4 regions of the Bradyrhizobium sp. CCBAU 53415 genome follow, and region 1 is predicted to be linked to each of the others. Evidence: predicted binding sites of a transcription regulator. Region 1 holds the regulator's gene; each other region holds the start of a gene.
The links. The regulator LexA, encoded in region 1, represses DNA repair genes until DNA is damaged. The targets are predictions, from matches to a motif close to TGTTCNNNNTGTGTTCNG.

Region 1 (5,076 bases):
GCTTTGCCGTGGCGACCTGGAAGACGGCGCGCATCGCCCATGCGGTGCTGGCCAAGCCGCTCTATTCGGTGTCGCTGTCCGGCTTCGTGGAAGCGCGCGACATCCGCGAGCGCACCGATCGTTTCGTGCTGCGCGTCAGCGCGATGGAGGCGCAGCGCAGCGACATCAGGCTCGAGCGCGTGCGCCTTTCGGTGCGCAAGGGCACTGCGCCCGAGGTCGGCAGCTTCGTGCAGTTGAAGGCGCGGCTGATGCCGCCGATCTCGCCGGTGCGCCCCGGCAGCTACGATTTCTCCCGGGACATGTTCTTCCAGGGCATCGGCGCTTCCGGCTTCGTGATGGGCGCGATCACGGCTTCTGTGCCGCCCGATGCTGCGGGCCTGCGGCTGCGCTATGCTGCGTTCATGCAGGGGCTGCGCGATGCGATCGACGCGCGCATCCGTGCGACGCTCGAAGGCGACAATCGCGCGATCGCGACAGCGCTGCTCACCGGACGGCGCGATGCGATCGCCGCGCCCGTCAACGATGCGATGTTCATCTCGGGGCTCGGCCATGTGCTGTCGATCTCCGGCTATCACATGGCGGTCGTCGCCGGTGTCGTGTTCTTCGCGGTGCGCGCGCTGCTGGCCTTGATCCCGGGACTGGCGGCCGGCTTTGCCATCAAGAAATGGTCGGCGGCCGCGGCGCTGGTTGCGGCTGCATTCTACCTGCTGCTCTCGGGCGCGGAGGTCGCAACGCAACGATCGTTCTTCATGACGGCGGTTGTGCTGATCGCCGTCATGGTCGATCGCCGCGCCATCACGTTCCGGACGCTGGCAGTGGCCGCGCTGATCGTGCTCGCAGTCGCGCCCGAGGCGCTGGTTCATCCGAGTTTTCAGATGTCATTCTCCGCAACGCTCGGGCTGGTGGCGCTGGTGCAGATCGGCATGCCTAACCTGCTTGCATCGCCCGATCATTCCGCAACGGCGCGGATCGCGCTGTGGGGCGGCCGCGAGATCGCGATGCTGTTCCTGGCCTCGTTGATCGCGGGGCTAGCGACCACGCCCTATGCCGCCTTCCACTTCCACCGCGTGACGCCATACGGCGTGCTCGCCAATCTCGGCGCGATGCCGGTGGTCTCGGCGCTGGTGATGCCGGCCGGGCTGTTGGGGCTGCTCGCGGCGCCATTCGGGCTCGACGGCGCGTTCTGGTGGCTGATGGGGATCGGCATTGATTGGATGGTCGCGGTCTCGCGCTGGGTGGCGGCTCTGCCGGGCGCAGTCGGCCGCATTCCGGCGTTCGGGATCGCGCCGCTGATCGCGGCGAGCCTCGGGATCATCGTGATGGGTCTGTTGCGCACGCCCTTGCGCTGGTCCGGTGCCCTGGTGCTGCTGGCAGCGATCCTCTGGGGACTGTCGGTGCGGCAGCCCGATATCCTGATTGCCGGGGACGGCGCGAGCGTCGCGGTCCGCGGCGGGGATGGGCGCCTGCATGTGATCCGCGCGAGCAAGGATGGCTTCCTGCTGAGGGAGTGGCTGGCCGCCGATGCCGATCCGCGCGATGCCGGCAACGCCTCGTTGGCGAGCGGTGTGTCATGTGACGAGTCCGGCTGCGTGACGCCGCTCGCGGACGGACGGCTGGTCGCGCTTTCCCTGCGCATCGACGCGCTGATCGATGATTGCAGCCGCGCCGCGCTGGTGGTGACGGCGCGGCCTGCGCCGCCCGATTGCGCGGCGATGGTGGTCGATCGGCCGCGTCTCGCCAGTCAGGGCGCGCTGGCTCTGACGCAGCGCGGTGACGGCTTCTCGGTTCAGGCGGTGAGGGCCAGAGGCACGAGCCGCCCTTGGCTGCCGGCCGGCGCCGGCGAGGGCGATTTCAGCGGCGACCTTGCGCCGAGGGCCGCGGCGCCCCGCAACCGGGACGCAACGCCATCCGAGACCGACTTGCAGGCTGACGATTGAGGACAGGGGGATGGGATTCCGTTGGACGCAAACCATGCCATCTCGCCGGCCTCGGCCGGCGATGGCATTTCAATCCTGGCCCTCGACCGATGAGCCGGGGGCGACGACGTCAGCCGATCGGCAGGCGCGTGATCGTGGGCCGCGTGCCGGCGACGGTCTGCGGCTTGTGCTCACGCTCGCCAACCGGCTGGGTCACCGGCAATTGCAGCACGGTCGCGCGCTGGCCTTCGACCAGCTGTGTCACCAGCACGTATTTGCCGTCGGGGAATTCGATCGCGTCATGATGGCGATCGGGAATGTGCGGATCGACCTTGCCGAACTTGCCGACGCGGGAGTTGACGGTGCGCGTCCAGATCCAGCGGTTGTCGTAACGGACATTGTCGGCGAAAGCGAGCTCCGTTCCCGGCAGCAGGCAGACCGCGACGGACAGATCGGCTTCGGAGGCGAAGCCGCGGGTCGAAGTTCCGCGGAAGGTTGTCGTGACGATCGTCTCGCCGACTTCGGCGGGGCGAGTCGCGACGGCATGCAGGCTGTAGTCACACATCGGGTGCTCCTCATGCGAAGATAGCAACCCGCACCTCCTTTGGAGGCACAGGCCTCTATCAAGGTGAAAGTATACGACGCTCTGCTTGGTTGTAGGCAAATCTGCGGCTGGGCCTCGCAAGCCGCGATCACATTATCTTTCCTGGTTTCGATAGGAACAAAGCTCACTCCTGCGCATTCGACGGCGCATCTCGGCGCCCCGCGGGTGCCGACCGACTCGCTATTGCCAGCTCGATTGCTGAGGCTGCGCGATGCACCGCGCGCGTTGCGGATATGCTCGCTGACCGCCGCTTCATTGCGCACATGGCGGTGTCATTGTGTGGCAACGGCTTGCAGCGCTGATGCTGCGATCAGCGCTGCAACGATTGTCCATGAAGGATCTGGCGCATGGCGCCGGCTCGAACTTTCAGGCCGCGAAGCCATGTTGCTTCGAGCGGCGTGCCGAGGATGCAGCGCCGGAAGAGGGGCCGGATAATCTGAGCAGAACCGGAATGACCATCCAGCCGGAGCGGATACGATCCGCTCCAATCGGTGTCGGGCGGCCGCCGGACCGGTCAGTACTTCCGGTAAAGCCCGATCAGCTTGCCCTGGATCTTCACGCGGTTCGGCGGAAGGATGCGGACCTCATAGGCGGCATTGGCGGGCTCTAGCGCGATCGAGGCGCCGCGGCGGCGGAAGCGCTTGAGCGTGGCCTCCTCGTCGTCGATCAGCGCCACCACGATGTCGCCGGTATCGGCGCTCTCGTTGCGCTGGATCAGCGCCATGTCGCCGTCGAGGATGCCGGCCTCGACCATCGAATCGCCGCGCACTTCGAGCGCGTAGTGCTCGCCCGAGCCGAGCATGTCGGGCGGCACGCTGATGGTGTGGCTGCGGGTCTGCAACGCCTCGATCGGCGTGCCGGCCGCGATGCGGCCCATCACGGGCACCGCGACGGGACGTTCGCCCTCGTCCGCAGGCGGGCTGGAGGTTGCGCGCACCTTGCCGAGATTGCCCTCGATGACGCTCGGCGTGAAGCCGCGGCGATTGCCGGCGGCGGCCTGGAGCTCGGGCAGCTTGATCACCTCGATGGCACGGGCGCGGTTGGGCAGGCGGCGGATGAAGCCGCGCTCCTCGAGCGCAGTGATCAGGCGATGGATGCCCGACTTCGAGCGCAGATCGAGCGCATCCTTCATCTCGTCGAAGGACGGCGGCACGCCGCTTTCCTTCAGACGTTCGCTGATGAACCGCAGAAGCTCGTATTGTTTGCGTGTCAACATCTCGACCAAAGTCCCCCGGTTGATGTCGTTCGATTCCGAGACGATGAAATCAGCGATAAGCCGCTACATCCTCGAAACAAATCATGAACGGACACTATATGTTCGATATGTGTTCCGCAACTGCTTAATTTAGCGTGAACGCGACGAAGTTCGCGGACCGCGTGTGGCCGCGCGACTTAAAGGGGGAGCCGCAGCACCTCGCAAGGCGTGCCGGCCTCGGCCTTCGGCGCGAACGGTGCGCGTACGAGAAGTGCCTGTGCCGCAGCGAGATTCGCAAGCAGAGAGGAGTCCTGATGGCTGACGGGAAGGGCGACGAGCGTGCCGTCGCCGCCTGTCTCGAGGCGCGCACGCAGATAGTCCTCGCGCTGGTCGTTGGCGCCGAGATCGCGGCCCAGCACGGCGCGCTCGCGGTGATGATGAATCACCGAACGGCCCGACAGGGCGCGAATCAGCGGCACCATGAACAGGAAGGCACACACGTATGATGACACGGGATTGCCGGGCAGGCCGATCACGCGCATGGCGCCGAGCCGTCCGTGCATCATCGGCTTGCCGGGCCGGATCGCGATCTTCCAGAACGCCATCGCGATGCCTTCGCCCTCGAGCGCCTGCTGGACCAGATCGTGGTCGCCGACCGACGCACCTCCGGTCGTGATCAGGATGTCGGCGCCGCTGTCGCGGGCGCGGCGGATGCCGGCGGAAGTGGCCTCCAGCGTATCGGCGGCAACGCCGAGGTCGATGGTCTCGGCGCCCTCGCTGCGGGCGAGCGCGTGCAGGGCATAGCCATTGGAATAGACGATCTGGCCGCGGCCGGGCGTGGTGCCCGGCAACACCAGTTCGTCGCCGGTCGCGAGGATCGCGACCTTCGGACGGCGGCAGACGGCGAGCTGCGGGTAATTCATCGCAGCCGCGAGCGCGAGATCGCGCTCGGTGAGACGGGTACCCTTGCGCAGGAGCACGTCGCCTTCAGAGAAGTCGACGCCGGCGGGACGAATGTGCCGACCGGGAATCGCGGCTTCCCTGATCGTGATGCGCTTGCCCTCGGCAACCGTATCCTCCTGGATCACGACCGCATCGGCACCATCGGGAATGACGCCACCGGTGAAGATCCGAACGGCTTCGCCGGGGCCAATCCTTCCCGCGAACGGACGGCCCGCCGCGACCTCACCGATGACCGTCAGCCCTGAATCGATCGTTGCCGCGTCGGCCGCACGCACGGCATAACCGTCCATCGCCGACATGGCTTCCGGGGGCTGCGTGCGCCGCGCCGCGACGTCGCGCGCGAGCACGCGATGGTAGGCCTCATCGAGGGAGACCATCTCTTCAGCCAGCGGCTCGGC
Region 2 (5,076 bases), on a different contig from region 1:
CCAGAAAAGGTTCCTGGAACGGCGGCAGGGCGCGGTCGGCCCAGTCGAGATATTTCGTGCGGTATTGCTGCGGATTGGTGCCCGCGATTTCCAAATAGTCCGTATCGAACAGGTCCTCCGTCCTGACCTCGCCGCGCGCAACTGCCTGCTCGAATATCTTCGTCAGCGCATTGCCCGCCTCCATGGCACGGGTGACGAACTCCGTGTTCTCCTCATGGATCGACCAGAGCTTGTCCTCGATCTTCTCGCTGAGTGCGGCGTTGGGACCAACGAACTGCGCGCGGGCGCCGGCCTTGGATTGCTCGACCACGCGCAGGCGGCAGGCGCCGATGTCTTCGATGGTGCCTTCGACCATCGCTTGCGGTGCGAGCCTTCCCGCATCCGCGCCGCCGATCAGCACCCCTTCCATCGCGATTTCATAGACCGGCATCACCCCGCGCGTCGTCTCGAACTTGAGATGGCAGGGCAGCCGCTCGGTCTTGCGGCGGTCGTCGTGCTCTCTATGGCCGAGCAGCACGGCGCAGCGCGATTTCAGCTTTTGGGCAAAGGTGGTGACGGCCTTGCCGGCACTTGCGACGCTCTCGCCATGGGTCTCGGCCGCCTTGGTCGCGGCATCGATCTCGGCCGCGCTCTCGCCGACCGAGATGATGAACTCCGAGGCGCTGGCGGCATTGCCGGAGACTTCGCTGGTCGTGGCGTTCTGCTCGGCGACCGCGCCGTTGACGGTGTCGAAGACAGGGCGGATCGCCTCGATCGCCTGCGAAATGCGGTGCACGGCATCAGCGGAGCCGGCGGCGTCGCGCTGGAGCGCGTCGATCTTCCTGGTGATTTCTTCCGTGGCTCCTTGCGTCTGCACGGCGAGCGCCTTGACCTCGGTGGCGACGACCGCAAAGCCTCTGCCCGCATCGCCGGCGCGCGCGGCCTCGATGGTCGAGTTGAGCGCGAGCAGCGTCGTCTGCCGCGCGATCTGCGCGATCAGGTTGACGACATTGCCGATCGCGGCCGAGGATTCGCGCAGGCGGTCGACATTGGCGCGGGCTTCCTGCGCCGCGGCGCTGGCCTCGTCGGCGAGTTTGCCGGCATTGCGGACCTGCGCGCCGATGCCTTGCGCGGACTGGGTGAACTTGTCGGCGGCATGGGCGAAGGTGGAGGCGGTCGACTGCGCCGCGTTGGTCCGGCCGGTCAGCGCATCGGTGCGGTCGCGAATGGCGGCCAGCGTCGCGGCGGTCGCCTCGGCGCCGCCGGCGACGGAATTGGCGGCGCGCTCGAGCTGGCGTATCATCGCGCCGAGCTCGAGTTCCAGCAGTTCCAGGATTTCCCGGGCCGAATCACCTTCGGCGGTCGGGGCGGGCGCGGATCGGGCCGCCGGCTGCGCACCCTCTGGGGCTGCCGCAGGCGCAGCCCGGTCCGGCAGACGCTTCCGAAATAGTCCGAACGCCATAGGCTCTCTCTTGTCGGGGGACGATCGGGCGCTATTTTCGCAGCCCGGAATGAAATCAGGGTTAACGGTGCCTGACCTCTAGGCAGGGGCCACTACGGTGTTACCTTAAAGTCGCAGAGCCTCTTTCATTCCGGTGGGTTGGCGGCCTATAAGGCCGCGCTTCCCACGCTCACCTTGGCGCACGATTCCTTAACGAGACCACGCATGGCCGGACATTCCCAATTCAAGAACATCATGCACCGCAAGGGGCGGCAGGATGCCCAGAAGTCGAAACTGTTCGGCAAGCTGGCGCGGGAAATCACCGTCGCCGCCAAGCTGGGGACCCCCGACCCCGCCATGAATCCGCGCCTGCGCGCCGCCGTGATCGCCGCGCGCCAGGAGAACATGCCGAAGGACAATATCGAGCGCGCCATCAAGAAGGCTCTCGGTAGCGACGGCGAGAATTATGACGAGATCCGCTACGAGGGCTATGGCCCCGGCGGCGTCGCCGTCATCGTCGAGGCGCTGACCGACAACCGCAACCGCGCCGCCTCCGACATCCGCTCCTTCTTCACCAAGTCCGGCGGCAATCTCGGTGAAACCGGCTCGGTGTCCTTCATGTTCGACCGCACCGGCATCATCGAATACGACCGCAGCGTCGCCTCCGACGATGCGGTGCTGGATGCCGCAATCGAAGCCGGCGCCGACGACGTCGTTTCCGGCGAAGGTGGCCATGAGATCTACGCCTCGACCGAAAGCTATCGCGACGTCGCCAAGGCGCTGGAAGCCAGGTTCGGCGAGCCGCGCAAGGCCGCGCTGATCTGGAAGCCGCAGAACACGGTCGCGGTCGACGACGAGACCGGCGAGAAGCTGCTCAAGCTGATGGACCTGCTCAACGAGCATGACGACGTTCAGAACGTCTACGCCAATTTCGAGGTGTCGGACGCGCTGATGGCGAAGATGGGCGGCTGACGCCGTTCTCGTGTCCCGGACGCGCTGCAGCGTGAAGCGCTGCTGCGCTGAGCCGGGCCCCATCGTTCTCTGGACAACGCTGGCAACATGGGCCCCGGTTCAGCAGGGCAGCATGCGTGCTGCGCTGCGCCCGGGGTACGAGACCGCCTTTCCCCTGTTACTTCCGTTCTGTTTCTGTTTCCCCCGCGGCAGCCAGCCGCTATCACTGGCCCATGACTGCGCTCCCGATTCGTGGCCCCGTCCGCATCATCGGCATCGACCCCGGCCTGCGCCGCACCGGCTGGGGCGTGATCGAGGCCGAGGGCAATCGGCTGATCTACGTCGCCTGCGGTTCGGTGGAGCCGCCGGACGATCTGCCGCTGTCGAGGCGCCTGCTCGCGATCCATGAAGGGCTCGCGGCCGTGCTCTCGAGCCACCAGCCGGTCGAGGCCGCCGTCGAGCAGACCTTCGTCAACAAGGACGGCGTCGCGACGCTGAAGCTCGGCCAGGCCCGCGGCGTCGCCATGCTGGCGCCCGCAATGTTCGGCATCAGTGTCGCCGAATATGCGCCGAACCAGGTCAAGAAGACGGTGGTCGGCGCCGGCCACGCCGACAAGCAACAGATCGCGATGATGCTGAAGATATTGCTGCCCAAGGCAGAACCGCCGTCGGCGGACGCCGCCGACGCGCTCGCCATCGCCATTACCCACGCCCATCATCGCCAGAGCACGGCGCTGCGGCTGAAGGTGGTGGGGATATGATCGATCGTCGTCCATCGCCGCCGTCATGCCCGGACTTGTTCCGGGCATCCACGTTCTTTGTTGCCGGGGTCAAAGACGTGGATGGCCGGGTCAAGCCCGGCCATGACGAAAGAGAAGTGTCTGCCGCGACCGGGGACCGGAGATGATCGGCAAGCTCAAGGGCCTGATCGATTCCTACGGCGAGGATTTCGTCATCCTCGACGTCGGCGGCGTCGGCTACCAGGTGCACTGCTCCTCGCGCACCTTGCAGCACCTGCCCTCGCCGGGCGAGGCCGCCGTGCTGTCGATCGAGACCTATGTCCGCGAGGACCAGATCAAGCTGTTCGGCTTCCGCACCGACCAGGAGCGCGAATGGTTTCGGCTGCTCCAGACCGTGCAGGGCGTCGGCGCCAAGGTCGCGCTCGCCGTGCTCGGCACGCTACAGCCTTCCGATCTCGCCAACGCCATTGCGCTGCGCGACAAGGCCGCGGTGGCGCGCACGCCCGGCGTCGGCCCCAAGGTCGCCGAGCGCATCGTCACCGAATTGAAGGACAAGGCGCCGGCCTTTGCCAATGTCGATCCCGCCGTGGTGCATCTCGCCGGCGCCGTCGACGACCAGCGCGCGCCGCGCCCGGTGGCGGACGCAATCTCCGCACTCGTCAATCTCGGCTACGGCCAGCCGCAGGCGGCCGCGGCGATTGCGTCGGCCTCGCGTAATGCGGGCGAGAATGCCGAGACGGCCCAGCTCATCCGCCTTGGCCTGAAGGAGCTCGCCAAGTGAGCGATCCCAAGGCCAGCCGCATGGTGTCGCCCGAGCGCCGCAGCGACGATGTCGGCGACACCGCGCTGCGCCCGCAATCGCTGACCGACTTCGTCGGCCAGCAGCAGGCGCGCAAGAACCTCTCCATTTTCATCGAGGCGGCGCGCAAGCGCGGCGAGGCGCTGGATCACGTGCTGTTCGTAGGTCCCCCCGGCCTCGGCAAGACCACGCTGGCGCAGATCGTGGCCAAGGAGCTCGGCGTCGGCTTTCGCGCCACGTCGGGACCGGTGATCGCCAAGGCCGGCGATCTCGCCGCGCTGCTGACCAATCTCGAAGAGCGCGACGTGCTCTTCATCGACGAGATCCATCGCCTCAGCCCAGCGGTGGAAGAAGTGCTCTATCCCGCGATGGAGGATTTCCAGCTCGACCTCATCATCGGCGAAGGCCCGGCGGCGCGCTCGGTGAAGATCGAGCTGTCGAAATTCACCCTGGTCGGCGCCACCACGCGCGCAGGCCTGCTCACCAATCCCTTGCGCGACCGCTTCGGCATCCCGGTGCGGCTGAATTTCTACACGATCGAGGAATTGGAGAGCATTGTCACCCGCGGCGCGCGCGTGCTCAATGTCGGTATGAGCGCCGACGGCGCCAACGAGATCGCACGCCGCGCCCGCGGCACGCCGCGCATCGCCGGCCGCCTGCTCAGGCGTGTGCGCGATTTCGCCTCGGCGGCCGATGCCGACAAGATCGACCGTGAGATCGCCGACCACGCGCTGAGTGCGCTCGAGGTCGATGCCGCAGGGCTCGACGCGATGGACCGCCGCTATCTCACGACCATCGCGACGAATTATGGCGGCGGCCCGGTGGGCGTCGAGACCATGGCCGCAGCGCTGTCCGAGCCGCGCGACGCGATCGAGGACATCATCGAGCCATATCTCATTCAGTGCGGCTATCTGCAGCGAACCCCGCGCGGCCGGCTGCTGACGTCGCACGCCTTCCGCCATCTCGGTATTGCCGAACCTACGCGCGACCCGGCCCAGTTTGGCCTGTTCGGCACGGATCAGTCCGAGGACGACTGACTGCCGCAAGCGGTGAACCCGCTGCTTCAATCCCATCACTAATCCGAAAGTGTGGCGAACGGCATCGCCGCTCACGCACACGGATTGGAGTGAGAAGAATGGGGCTGACGGACGACACTGGACTGCTCG
Region 3 (5,076 bases), 100 kb from region 1:
GCGGCCGGTGGCGCGCTTGGACAGCTCTTTTGCCAGCTTGACGCGCTGGGCTTCGCCGCCCGAGAGCGTGGTGGCCTGCTGGCCGACATGGATGTAGTCGAGGCCGACGCGGTGCAGGGTCTGAAAGGTCTCGCGGACGCGCGGCACCGCCTTGAAGAACTCGGCGGCTTCCTCGACGGTCATGTCGAGCACGTCGGCGATGGACTTGCCCTTGAACAGGACCTCCAGCGTCTCGCGGTTGTAGCGCTTGCCCTTGCAGACGTCGCAGGTGACGTAGACGTCGGGCAGGAAGTGCATCTCGATCTTGATGACGCCGTCGCCCTGGCAGGCCTCGCAGCGGCCGCCCTTGACGTTGAAGGAGAAGCGGCCGGGCTCGTAGCCCCGCGCCTTGGCCTCGGGCAGGCCCGCAAACCATTCGCGGATCGGCGTGAAGGCGCCGGTGTAGGTCGCCGGGTTCGAGCGCGGGGTGCGGCCGATCGGCGACTGGTCGATGTCGATGATCTTGTCGATGTGCTCGAGGCCCTCGATGCGGTCGTGCGGGGCGGCGCCTTCACTGGCATTGTTCAGCTTGCGGGCGATGGCGCGATAGAGCGTGTCGATCAGCAGCGTCGACTTGCCGCCGCCGGAGACGCCGGTGACGCAGGTGAACAGGCCGAGCGGGATCTCCGCGGTGACGTTCTTGAGGTTATTGCCGCGAGCGTTGACCACCTTGATGGTGCGGCGATGGTTCGGCGGACGCCGCTCCGGCACCTCGACCTCAAGCTCGCCGGTCAGGTATTTGCCGGTCAGCGATTTCGGGTTGCGCATGATCTCGGCGGGCGTGCCTTCGGCGACGATGTGGCCGCCATGCATGCCGGCGCCGGGGCCGATGTCGAGCACGTAGTCGGCGAGGCGGATGGCGTCCTCGTCATGCTCGACCACGACCACGGTGTTGCCGAGGTCGCGAAGCCGCTTCAGCGTATCGAGCAGGCGGGCATTGTCGCGCTGGTGCAGGCCGATCGAGGGCTCGTCCAGCACGTAGAGCACGCCCGTCAGCCCCGAGCCGATCTGCGAGGCGAGGCGGATGCGCTGGCTCTCGCCGCCGGACAGCGTGCCGGAGGAGCGCGACAGCGTGAGGTAGTTGAGGCCGACGTCGAGCAGGAAGGTGAGGCGCTCGCGGATCTCTTTCAGGATGCGGCCGGCGATCTCCTTCTGCTGCGCGTTCAGCGCATCCATCACGGTCTCGAACCATTCGCCGGCCTTTCTGACCGACAGCTCCGAGATCTCGCCGATATGCTTGGCCCCGACCTTGACGCACAGTGCTTCCGGCTTCAGCCGGAAACCCTTGCAGGCTTCGCAGGGCACGTCGTGGAAATATTTCGCCAGCTCCTCGCGCGCCCACTCGCTCTCGGTCTCGCGATAGCGTCGGTTGATGTTGGTGATGACGCCCTCGAACGGCTTCCTGGTGTCGTAGGAGCGGACCCCGTCCTCGTAGGAGAACTTGATCTCGTCCTCGCCTGAGCCATAGAGCAGCGCGTCTTTCGTCTTCTTCGGCAGATCCTTCCACTTGGTGTCGAGCGTGAACTTGTAGTGCTTGCCGAGCGCGGTCAGCGTCTGCACGTAATAGGGCGATGACGATTTGGCCCAGGGCGCGATCGCGCCCTTGCGCAATGTCAGATCCTTGTCGGGGATGACGAGATCCTCGTCGACATGCTGCTCGACGCCGAGGCCGCCGCAGGCGGGACAGGCGCCATAGGGATTGTTGAACGAGAACAGGCGCGGCTCGATCTCGGGGATGGTGAAACCGGAGACCGGACAGGCGAATTTTTCCGAGAACAGGATGCGCTCGGGGCCGCTCTTGTCGTGGATCTTCGCGGTCTTCTTTTTCTCTTTCTCTTCCGCAAGCGCCGCCGGCGCGTCGGCGAACTCGATGACGGCAAGACCTTCAGCGAGCTTCAGCGCGGTCTCGAAGCTTTCGGCGAGGCGCTGGCCGATGTCGGCGCGGACCACGATGCGGTCGACCACGACGTCGATGTCGTGGGGAAATTTCTTGTCCAGCGTCGGCGCTTCCGCGAGCTCATGGAAGGTGCCGTCGATCTTGACGCGCTGAAAGCCCTTCTTGAGCCATTCGGCGAGTTCCTTGCGGTACTCGCCCTTGCGGCCGCGCACGACCGGCGCGAGCAGATAAAGGCGGGTGCCTTCGGGCAGGGCCAGCACGCGGTCGACCATCTGCGAGACGGTCTGGCTCTCGATCGGCAGGCCCGTGGCCGGCGAATAGGGCACGCCGACGCGGGCCCAGAGCAGGCGCATGTAGTCGTAGATCTCGGTGACGGTGCCGACGGTGGAGCGCGGGTTCTTCGACGTCGTCTTCTGCTCGATCGAGATCGCCGGCGACAGGCCGTCGATCTGGTCGACGTCGGGCTTCTGCATCATCTCCAGGAACTGGCGCGCATAGGCCGACAGCGATTCGACGTAGCGGCGCTGGCCCTCGGCATAGATGGTGTCGAAGGCGAGCGAGGATTTGCCGGAGCCGGAGAGGCCCGTGAACACCACCAGCTTGTCGCGGGGGATCTCGACGTCGATATTCTTGAGGTTGTGCTCGCGCGCGCCACGGATCGTAATTGCGCGCAGGCTGGAGCCCGCGTTCTGCTGTTGGCGCTTCGCCTTGATCACTTCGTCCATCCCGCTGGTCCTCAAGGAATCCAAAGACGCGCGATCGCGCCAATGCAAAAGGCGCGCTTCGCCCGGAACCGGGAACGGCGCCGATGGGTATGGCAGCGAACGTAGGAAGAACGGCGGCAGATTTCCAGTGCGACTTGCGAATCGTCAACGGATTGTTGGCGCGCTGGCGGCATCTGGCAGCAGAAACCTTTAGCCCTAGCCAGATGCGCAAAACAAAAAGGCCGGCGCGAGGCCGGCCTTTCGTCACGCTGAGGCGCTGAAGCGTAGCTTAGTACTTGGCGACCACGGGGGCGCCGAAGTGATAGTTCACGCCGACCTGCACGGTGTGGAGGTTGAGCGTGCCGGTGTTGACGGCACCGAAGTAGGTCTCGCCGCCGAGGCTGCGATAGAGGTACTCGCCCTTGACCGACCACTGCGGAGCAAAGAACGCCTCGACGCCGGCGCCGACGGTCCAGCCCGAGTGGAACTGGCTGTCGGAGGCCGAGAGGCCGCCCAGGGTCGCGGTGATCTTGTTGTCGATCCAGGCGTAACCACCGGTGCCGTACAGCAGCACATTGTTCACAGCCCAGCCGATGCGGCCGCGCACGGTGCCCATCGCGTCGGTCTTGGAGCTCACCGAAGCGGGGATGCCACCGACGCCGGCGACGAAAACGGTGCCAGCCGCCGAGGCGCTGACGTCGGCCCAGGCACCATCGGCCTCGATGCCGAACACGACGTTGCCGGTCTGCCAGTTATAGCCGGCGGTGCCGCCGACGAAGCCACCCTGCATCTTCGGGTCGCCCGAACTGGCTTCCCAGGCGCCGCCGCCGACGATACCGAGGTAGAAGCCGGTCCAGTTGTAGACCGCAGCAATCGGAGCGACCGGAGCCTTGGTGTAGGGGCGCGCCGCGAGATCGGCCGCCGAGGCAGGAGCGGCGAGAGCGAACAAACAGGCCGAAGCCAACAAAACCTTCTTCATTTTTAACTTAATCCCAGTCCCAGTTTCTGTTGTTGCCTTCCGTGACCGGAAGGGCAGCGGACTCAAACGGCCCAACTGGCGCGATGCTTACACCAACAAAGCCGCAAGTTGTGTCTCCGAAAAGCCACAACGCCGCAAAAGGTGATGGTTACTGACTCATTGCCACGGGCAATTCTGCGCCCGAACAACAAAGGCCGGCGCGAGGCCGGCCTTTGATCTCAAAACAATATCAGCGGATATCAATATCTTGCGATCAACGGGCCGCCCCAGCGATAGTTCACGCGGATAAGGCCGATATCGACGTCCTGGCTGATGCGATCGGAGGCAGTGAAGGCACCGAGCGGAGCCGCGGCAAAATTGCCGGATCCGGTGAAGTCGACCGTGCGGTGGCCGAGGAAGATGTGATCGTACTCGAAGCCGACCGACCAGTTCGGGGCGAATCCGAACTCGACGCCCGCGCCCACCGTGCCGCCCCAACGGGTCTCGCTGGCCCGGTCGAATTCGAGACCGGTCGCCAAATCGTAGGTCCGGTAGCGATCACCGACGACGGCGGCGCCGCCCTTCACGTAGAGCAAGACGTTGTTCCAGGCGTAGCCGACCTGTCCGGTGATCAAACCGAAAGAGTCAATCTTGGACTGGTTGCGAAGGCCGGACACCGCGCTGATGTTGTCGCCGGTAAAGTCGGCCCAGTTGCCCTGTCCTTCGAAGCCGAACACCCAGTTCGTCGACTGCCAGCGATAGCCGACCTGGCCACCGACCGTGCCGCCCGTCGCGTTGTGGCAGCCCTCGCCGACCAGAACGCCGGTTGCCGGAGTCACGAAGTCCCAGCACTTGTGGCTTGTGCCGCCACCGCCGTTGATGCCGATGTAGAAGCCGCTCCAGTCGTAGATGGCGGCGACCATCGGCGCGGGAGCCTTGGTGTAGGGACGCGCGGCAAGATCCGCCGCACTTGCAGGAGCCGCCAGCCCCAACGCCATCGCACTGATTGCACCAAACAGAATCTTATTCATTGCAGTCTCCCCAGTTTCGTCCGCTTCTCGATGTCTCCGAAAGCGGCTGATCAGGCGCGACGCCCATATGAACTAATTCCGAGGCAACGATAGCCAAAGGAATGGGCAAAGTCCGTCTCCGAAATGCCACACTCGCCGGCCGATTGAGGTGGCTGCAACTTGATGAATGTTAAGCGGTTTTTGTATTTCTCGGGAACCCGGAAAGGTTCCATCCGGGTTCCCCTGCCATCGGCCTGAAGCCAAATTGTTCTGTCCTTTTGGCATGAAGAACAAATCTGGAACGGAGCCGACGGGAATGCTATATGTGGGGATAACCCTGAGGGGTGCGGGCTGATTGGTGCCCGCAAGCGTATAGGGTCGCCTCAACAGGCGCAGAGGAACGCGGACAGCGGGCCTCGCCCTTTTGAAATTCAGCGGCATTCGGAGTGGAGAGCGGCGATGGCGGGA
Region 4 (5,076 bases), on a different contig from region 1:
GGCACGCGCCAGGCGTGGCCGAGGTCGAGCGCGAGATTGGCGCGGGTGTTGATGACGCGGTAGCGGTAGTGGCGCTTCACGGCCGAGAAGCGCGCTTCGAACGTATCAGGCACGATCTCGGCCTCGAGCACCGCGATCGGATGCGGTCGCAGATGCGCGTTGAGCCCGTCGCGAAAACGCCCCGGCGGGAACTGCTTCTCGACGTCGACATGCGCGACCTGTCCGCGCGCATGCACGCCGGCATCGGTGCGGCCGGCGCCGTGGACGCGCAGATCCGCCCCGGTCATCGCCTTCACCGCAGCCTGCAGCGCGCCCTGCACCGATGGCAGCGTCTCCTGCACCTGCCAGCCGAAGAACGGCGCGCCGTCATATTCGATGGTGAGCTTGTAGCGGGGCATCAAGCAAACCGCGTCGGCGGCTTGACGGGCACGCCGCGGAGGAAGTCCGTGGCCTGCATGCGGGCCTTGCCCTCGCGCTGGAGCTCGATGATGCGGATCGCGCCCTCGCCGCAGGCGATGGTGAGGAGGTCGTCGAGCACCTCGCCCGGCGTGCCGGAACCCTTCGCGAGCTCGCAGCGCAGGATCTTGACGCGCGCATCCTCAAGCTCGCTCCAGGCGCCGGGAAACGGCGACAAGCCGTGGATGTGGCGCAGCACGGCACGCGCGGGCCTTGTCCAGTCGATGCGCGCCTCGGCCTTGTCGATCTTGGCGGCATAGGTGACGCCGTCCTCGCTCTGCTTTTTGAGCTGGAGCCCGCCGCGTTCGAGCGCGGCCATCGCGCGCACCATCAGGTCGGCGCCCAGTCGGGACAGGCGATCGTGCAGATCGAGCGCGGTCATGGTGTCCGATATCGCGATGCGCTCGGCCATGGCGACGTCGCCGGTGTCGAGGCCGACATCCATCTTCATCACCATCACGCCGCTCTCGGCATCGCCTTCCATGATGGCGCGGTTGATGGGCGCGGCGCCGCGCCAGCGCGGCAGCAGCGAAGCGTGCAGATTGTAGCAGCCGAGCTTCGGCGCATCGAGGATCGCCTGCGGCAGGATCATGCCGTAGGCAACGACGACTGCGGCATCAGCGTCAAATGCGCGAAACTCTTCCAGCGCCTCCGACGTCTTCAGCGTCTTCGGCGTCAGCACGGGCACGCCGAGTTTTCGCGCGGCTTCCTCGACCGGGGTCGGCTGCAATTGCAGGCCGCGCCGCCCGCCCGGCTTCGGCGCGCGGCTGTAGACGGCCACGATCTCGTGGCCGTGGGAGACCAGCTCGAGCAGCGTCGGCACGGCGAAATCGGGCGTGCCCATGAAGATGAGGCGGAGGGGCATGTGACTGCGACAATCCTCGGAAGCGAGCAAGGTACTCGTCATGGCCGGGCTTGTCCCGGCCATCCACGTTCTTCCTGCTCGCGGCGGCAAAGAACGTGGATGCCCGGCACAAGGCCGGGCATGACGGCGGAGGACTTGGCTACTCCGCGCGCTTGGCGGCCTTCTCGAACTTCTTGATCACGCGGTCGCGCTTGAGCTTCGACAGATAGTCGACGAACAGGACGCCGTTGAGATGGTCGATCTCGTGCTGGATGCAGGTGGCGTAGAGGCCCTCGGCGTCCTCCTCGTGCACCTTGCCGTCGAGATCGGTGAAGCGCACGCGCACCTTCGCGGGCCGTTCGACCTCCTCGTAATATTCGGGGATCGACAGGCAGCCTTCCTCGTAGACCGAAAGTTCTTCGGACGAGGCGAGGATTTCAGGGTTGATGAAGACGCGCGGCTCGCGCTTGGTCTCGCCGCTCTCGTCGCGTTTGGCGAGATCCATGGTGATCAGGCGCAAGGGCTGCGCGACCTGGATCGCAGCGAGGCCGATGCCGGGCGCGTCGTACATGGTCTCGAACATGTCGTCGGCAAGCTTACGAATCTCCGGCGTGACCTTCTCGATCGGCTTGGAGACCAGACGCAGCTGCTTGTCCGGCAGGATGATGATTTCTCGTAGGGCCATGGCCGCGATTTAAGCCGCGCGCCGGATGCGGTCAATGCGGCCAGGAACGCCGTTAACCTTCCGCTAACCATAAAACTTCAGGTTTCGTTAACCGTAAAAATTAGGGGGTTGTCAACCACCGATGTTCCCTCTTCGTTCGCGTACTCCGGCGAATCGGGTAGAAGGGCAGGCATGAACGAGATCATTTTCATGGCCGGCGACTGGCCGGTGCGCATCATCGATGCGCTGATCGGCTTCGGTGCCCTCGTCCTCATCCTGCTGGTGGTGATTGCGGTGGTGATCGCGCGCTCGGGGCGGCGTGGCGCGGAACTCGCCATGGCGCACGCGATCCGGGCCGACGAGCTCGAGGAGCGCCTCGCCCAAGTGCTGCGCGCCCAGAGCGAGGCCTCGGGCCGGGTCGACGCCATGACCCAGGCGCTGGCCGGCCGCCAGGCCGAGATGGCGCGCGCGGTCAACGAGCGGCTGGATTCGGTGACCCACCGTGTCGGCCAGTCCATGGAACATTCCACCCGCAACACCATGGAGAGCCTGCGCGCCCTGCACGAGCGGCTCGGCATCATCGACAGCGCGCACAAGAACCTCACCGACCTCACCACCCAGGTGACCACCTTGCGCGACGTGCTCGCCAACAAGCAGTCGCGCGGCGCCTTCGGGCAGGCGCGGATGGAGGCGATCGTCCAGGACGGGCTGCCGAAGGGCTCCTACGAGTTCCAGTTCACGCTCTCCACCGGCAAGCGGCCCGACTGTGTCGTGTTCCTGCCCGACCAGCGCCCGCTCTGCATCGACGCAAAATTTCCGCTTGAGGCGATGACGGCGCTGCACGACGCCCGTACCGACGAGGAGCGGCGCATTGCCACGCAGCGGCTGCGCGGCGACGTGATGAAGCATGTCAGCGACATCGCCGAAAAATATCTCGTCACCGGCGAGACCCAGGAGATGGCGCTGATGTTCGTGCCGTCGGAATCGGTCTATGCCGAGATCCATGATGGCTTCGACGACGTGATCCAGAAGGCCTATCGCGCCCGAATCGTGCTGGTGTCGCCCTCGCTCCTGATGCTCGCGATCCAGGTGATGCAGCAGATCATGAAGGACGCGCGCATGCGCGATGCCGCCGACCAGATCCAGACTGAAGTGATCAAGCTCGGCGACGATCTCGGCCGCCTCAGGGACCGAGTGGTCAAATTGCAGAAGCATTTTTCCGATGCGAACGAGGACGTCCGCCAGATCCTGATCTCCGCCGACAAGATCGAGAAGCGTGCAGGGCGCATCGAGGAGCTCGATTTCAGCAAGAGCGATGCGCCGGAGGCACCGCGGCTGGTGGCGACGGCCGCGGGCGAGCTGTTTCCGAGGAAACTCCAGGCGGGGGAGTGAGTTTGTAGCACGCTGTCATGCCCCGCGCAGGCGGGGCATCCAGTACGCCGCGGCGTTGGTGATTGAACCGGGACGCTGGTGATTACTGGATCGTCCGCATTCGCGGACGATGACAGCGAAGGGGAAGGCGGCAGATGGGCGGACGCCACTACTACGTCTACATTCTCTCCAGCAAGATCGGCGGCACGCTATACATTGGCGTGACCAATGATCTCATCCGCCGGGTAGCCGAGCACAAGTCAAAGCTGATCGAAAGCTTCACGGAAAAATACGATGTCGCGAGGCTCGTCTACTTCGAGCAGTTCGACGACCCTGATAACGCGATCAAGCGGGAGAAGCGACTGAAGAAGTGGAACAGGGCCTGGAAGGTCCGATTGATCGAACAGCACAACCCGAATTGGGATGATCTGTATCACGAGATTGCCGGCCCACCATGACACCGCCATACTCCTCCACGCTGTAGTGCCCCGCAAAGGCGGGACATCCAGCACGCCGCGGCGGGTGCAATTGAACCGAGACACTGGTGATTACTGGATCGTCCGCCTTCGCGGACGATGACAGCGGAGAGGGCGATGACACCTCACTTGTGGCCCCCAGAATCTGCTAACACCGCCCCATGACCGCACCCGACGCGACCTCCCCTGCCGCGACCTCCGCCCCTGCGACCTCCTGGCGCGACAGCCTTGCCGTTTACCTGCAGCCGCGGGTGCTGATCGTGCTGTTTCTCGGCTTCTCCTCCGGCCTGCCGCTGGCGTTGTCGGGCTCGACGCTGTTGGTGTGGATGCGGGAAGCCGGGGTCGATCTCAAGACCATCGGGCTGTTTGCGCTGGTCGGCACGCCCTACACGCTGAAATTCCTGTGGGCGCCGCTGGTGGACGCGATGCATGTGCCGCTGTTCACCCGCGCCTTCGGGCGGCGGCGCGGCTGGCTGGTGTTCTCGCAGCTGCTGCTGATCATCGCGATCGTGCTGCTGGCGATGACAGATCCGGCGCGGTCGCCGTTCTACGTCGCGCTCGGCGCGCTGCTGGTGGCGACGACATCGTCGACGCAGGACATCGTGGTCGATGCGTTCCGTGTCGAGAGCCTGCCGGAGAGCGAGCAGGCCGCCGGCATGGCGTCATACGTCGCGGCCTATCGCATCGGCATGCTGGTCTCGACCGCGGGCGCGCTGTTCATCGTCTCGGGCTTCGAAAGCACCGGCATTGCGCGACAATCGGCCTGGACGTGGGGCTACGTGGTGATGGCGGCGATGGTGCTGATCGGGACGATCACGGCAATGGTTGCGACCGAGCCCGAGCAATCGGTGCGGGCCGAAGCCGCGACACAGGCCGAGACCGCGTTTGCGCGCGTGCTGCACGCCGCGATCGGGGCCTTCTCGGAATTCCTGTCGCGGAAGGACGCGCTCGCCGCACTCGCTTTCGTGGTGCTGTTCAAGTTCACGGATGCCTTCTCCGGCACGATGACGGCGCCGTTCGTGATCGACCTCGGCTTCTCCCGCAACGACTATGCGGCGATCGTGAAGGGCGTTGGACTCGCCGCGACGCTGATCGGCGGCTTTGCCGGTGGCTTCGTCGCGCGGCGCTATTCGCTCGCGACCAGCCTGTGGATCGGCGGCGTTCTGCAGGCACTCGCCAACCTCTCCTTCTCCTGGCTGGCGATCGTCGGCACCAGCCAATGGGCGCTCGCCTTCGCCATCACGGCCGAGAACTTCACCAGCGCG

Region 2: ruvC (crossover junction endodeoxyribonuclease RuvC) is a predicted target of LexA. The motif match lies at 2,557-2,574, and genes of this name have one in related genera.
Region 3: uvrA (excinuclease ABC subunit UvrA) is a predicted target of LexA. The motif match lies at 2,757-2,774, and genes of this name have one in related genera.
Region 4: XH87_RS09045 (DNA recombination protein RmuC) is a predicted target of LexA. The motif match lies at 2,108-2,125, and genes of this name have one in related genera.

What each region holds. Positions count from the first base shown of each region.
Region 1 is NZ_LBJF01000017.1:21,625-26,700, forward strand. Features, by position in the region: gene XH87_RS09855 (ComEC/Rec2 family competence protein) at 1-1,937, shown strand, start outside; gene XH87_RS09860 (hypothetical protein) at 2,047-2,481, opposite strand; gene lexA (transcriptional repressor LexA) at 3,035-3,736, opposite strand; gene XH87_RS09870 (molybdopterin molybdotransferase MoeA) at 3,913-5,076, opposite strand, start outside.
Region 2 is NZ_LBJF01000024.1:179,584-184,659, reverse strand. Features, by position in the region: gene XH87_RS19155 (methyl-accepting chemotaxis protein) at 1-1,441, opposite strand, end outside; gene XH87_RS19150 (YebC/PmpR family DNA-binding transcriptional regulator) at 1,646-2,392, shown strand; gene ruvC (crossover junction endodeoxyribonuclease RuvC) at 2,605-3,132, shown strand; gene ruvA (Holliday junction branch migration protein RuvA) at 3,275-3,892, shown strand; gene ruvB (Holliday junction branch migration DNA helicase RuvB) at 3,913-4,947, shown strand; gene XH87_RS19130 (hypothetical protein) at 5,046-5,076, shown strand, end outside.
Region 3 is NZ_LBJF01000017.1:125,456-130,531, forward strand. Features, by position in the region: gene uvrA (excinuclease ABC subunit UvrA) at 1-2,661, opposite strand, end outside; gene XH87_RS10365 (outer membrane protein) at 2,930-3,619, opposite strand; gene XH87_RS10370 (outer membrane protein) at 3,859-4,629, opposite strand; gene XH87_RS10375 (single-stranded DNA-binding protein) at 5,068-5,076, shown strand, end outside.
Region 4 is NZ_LBJF01000015.1:59,198-64,273, forward strand. Features, by position in the region: gene truA (tRNA pseudouridine(38-40) synthase TruA) at 1-398, opposite strand, end outside; gene fmt (methionyl-tRNA formyltransferase) at 398-1,321, opposite strand; gene def (peptide deformylase) at 1,461-1,985, opposite strand; gene XH87_RS09045 (DNA recombination protein RmuC) at 2,157-3,356, shown strand; gene XH87_RS09050 (GIY-YIG nuclease family protein) at 3,491-3,793, shown strand; gene XH87_RS09055 (AmpG family muropeptide MFS transporter) at 3,973-5,076, shown strand, end outside.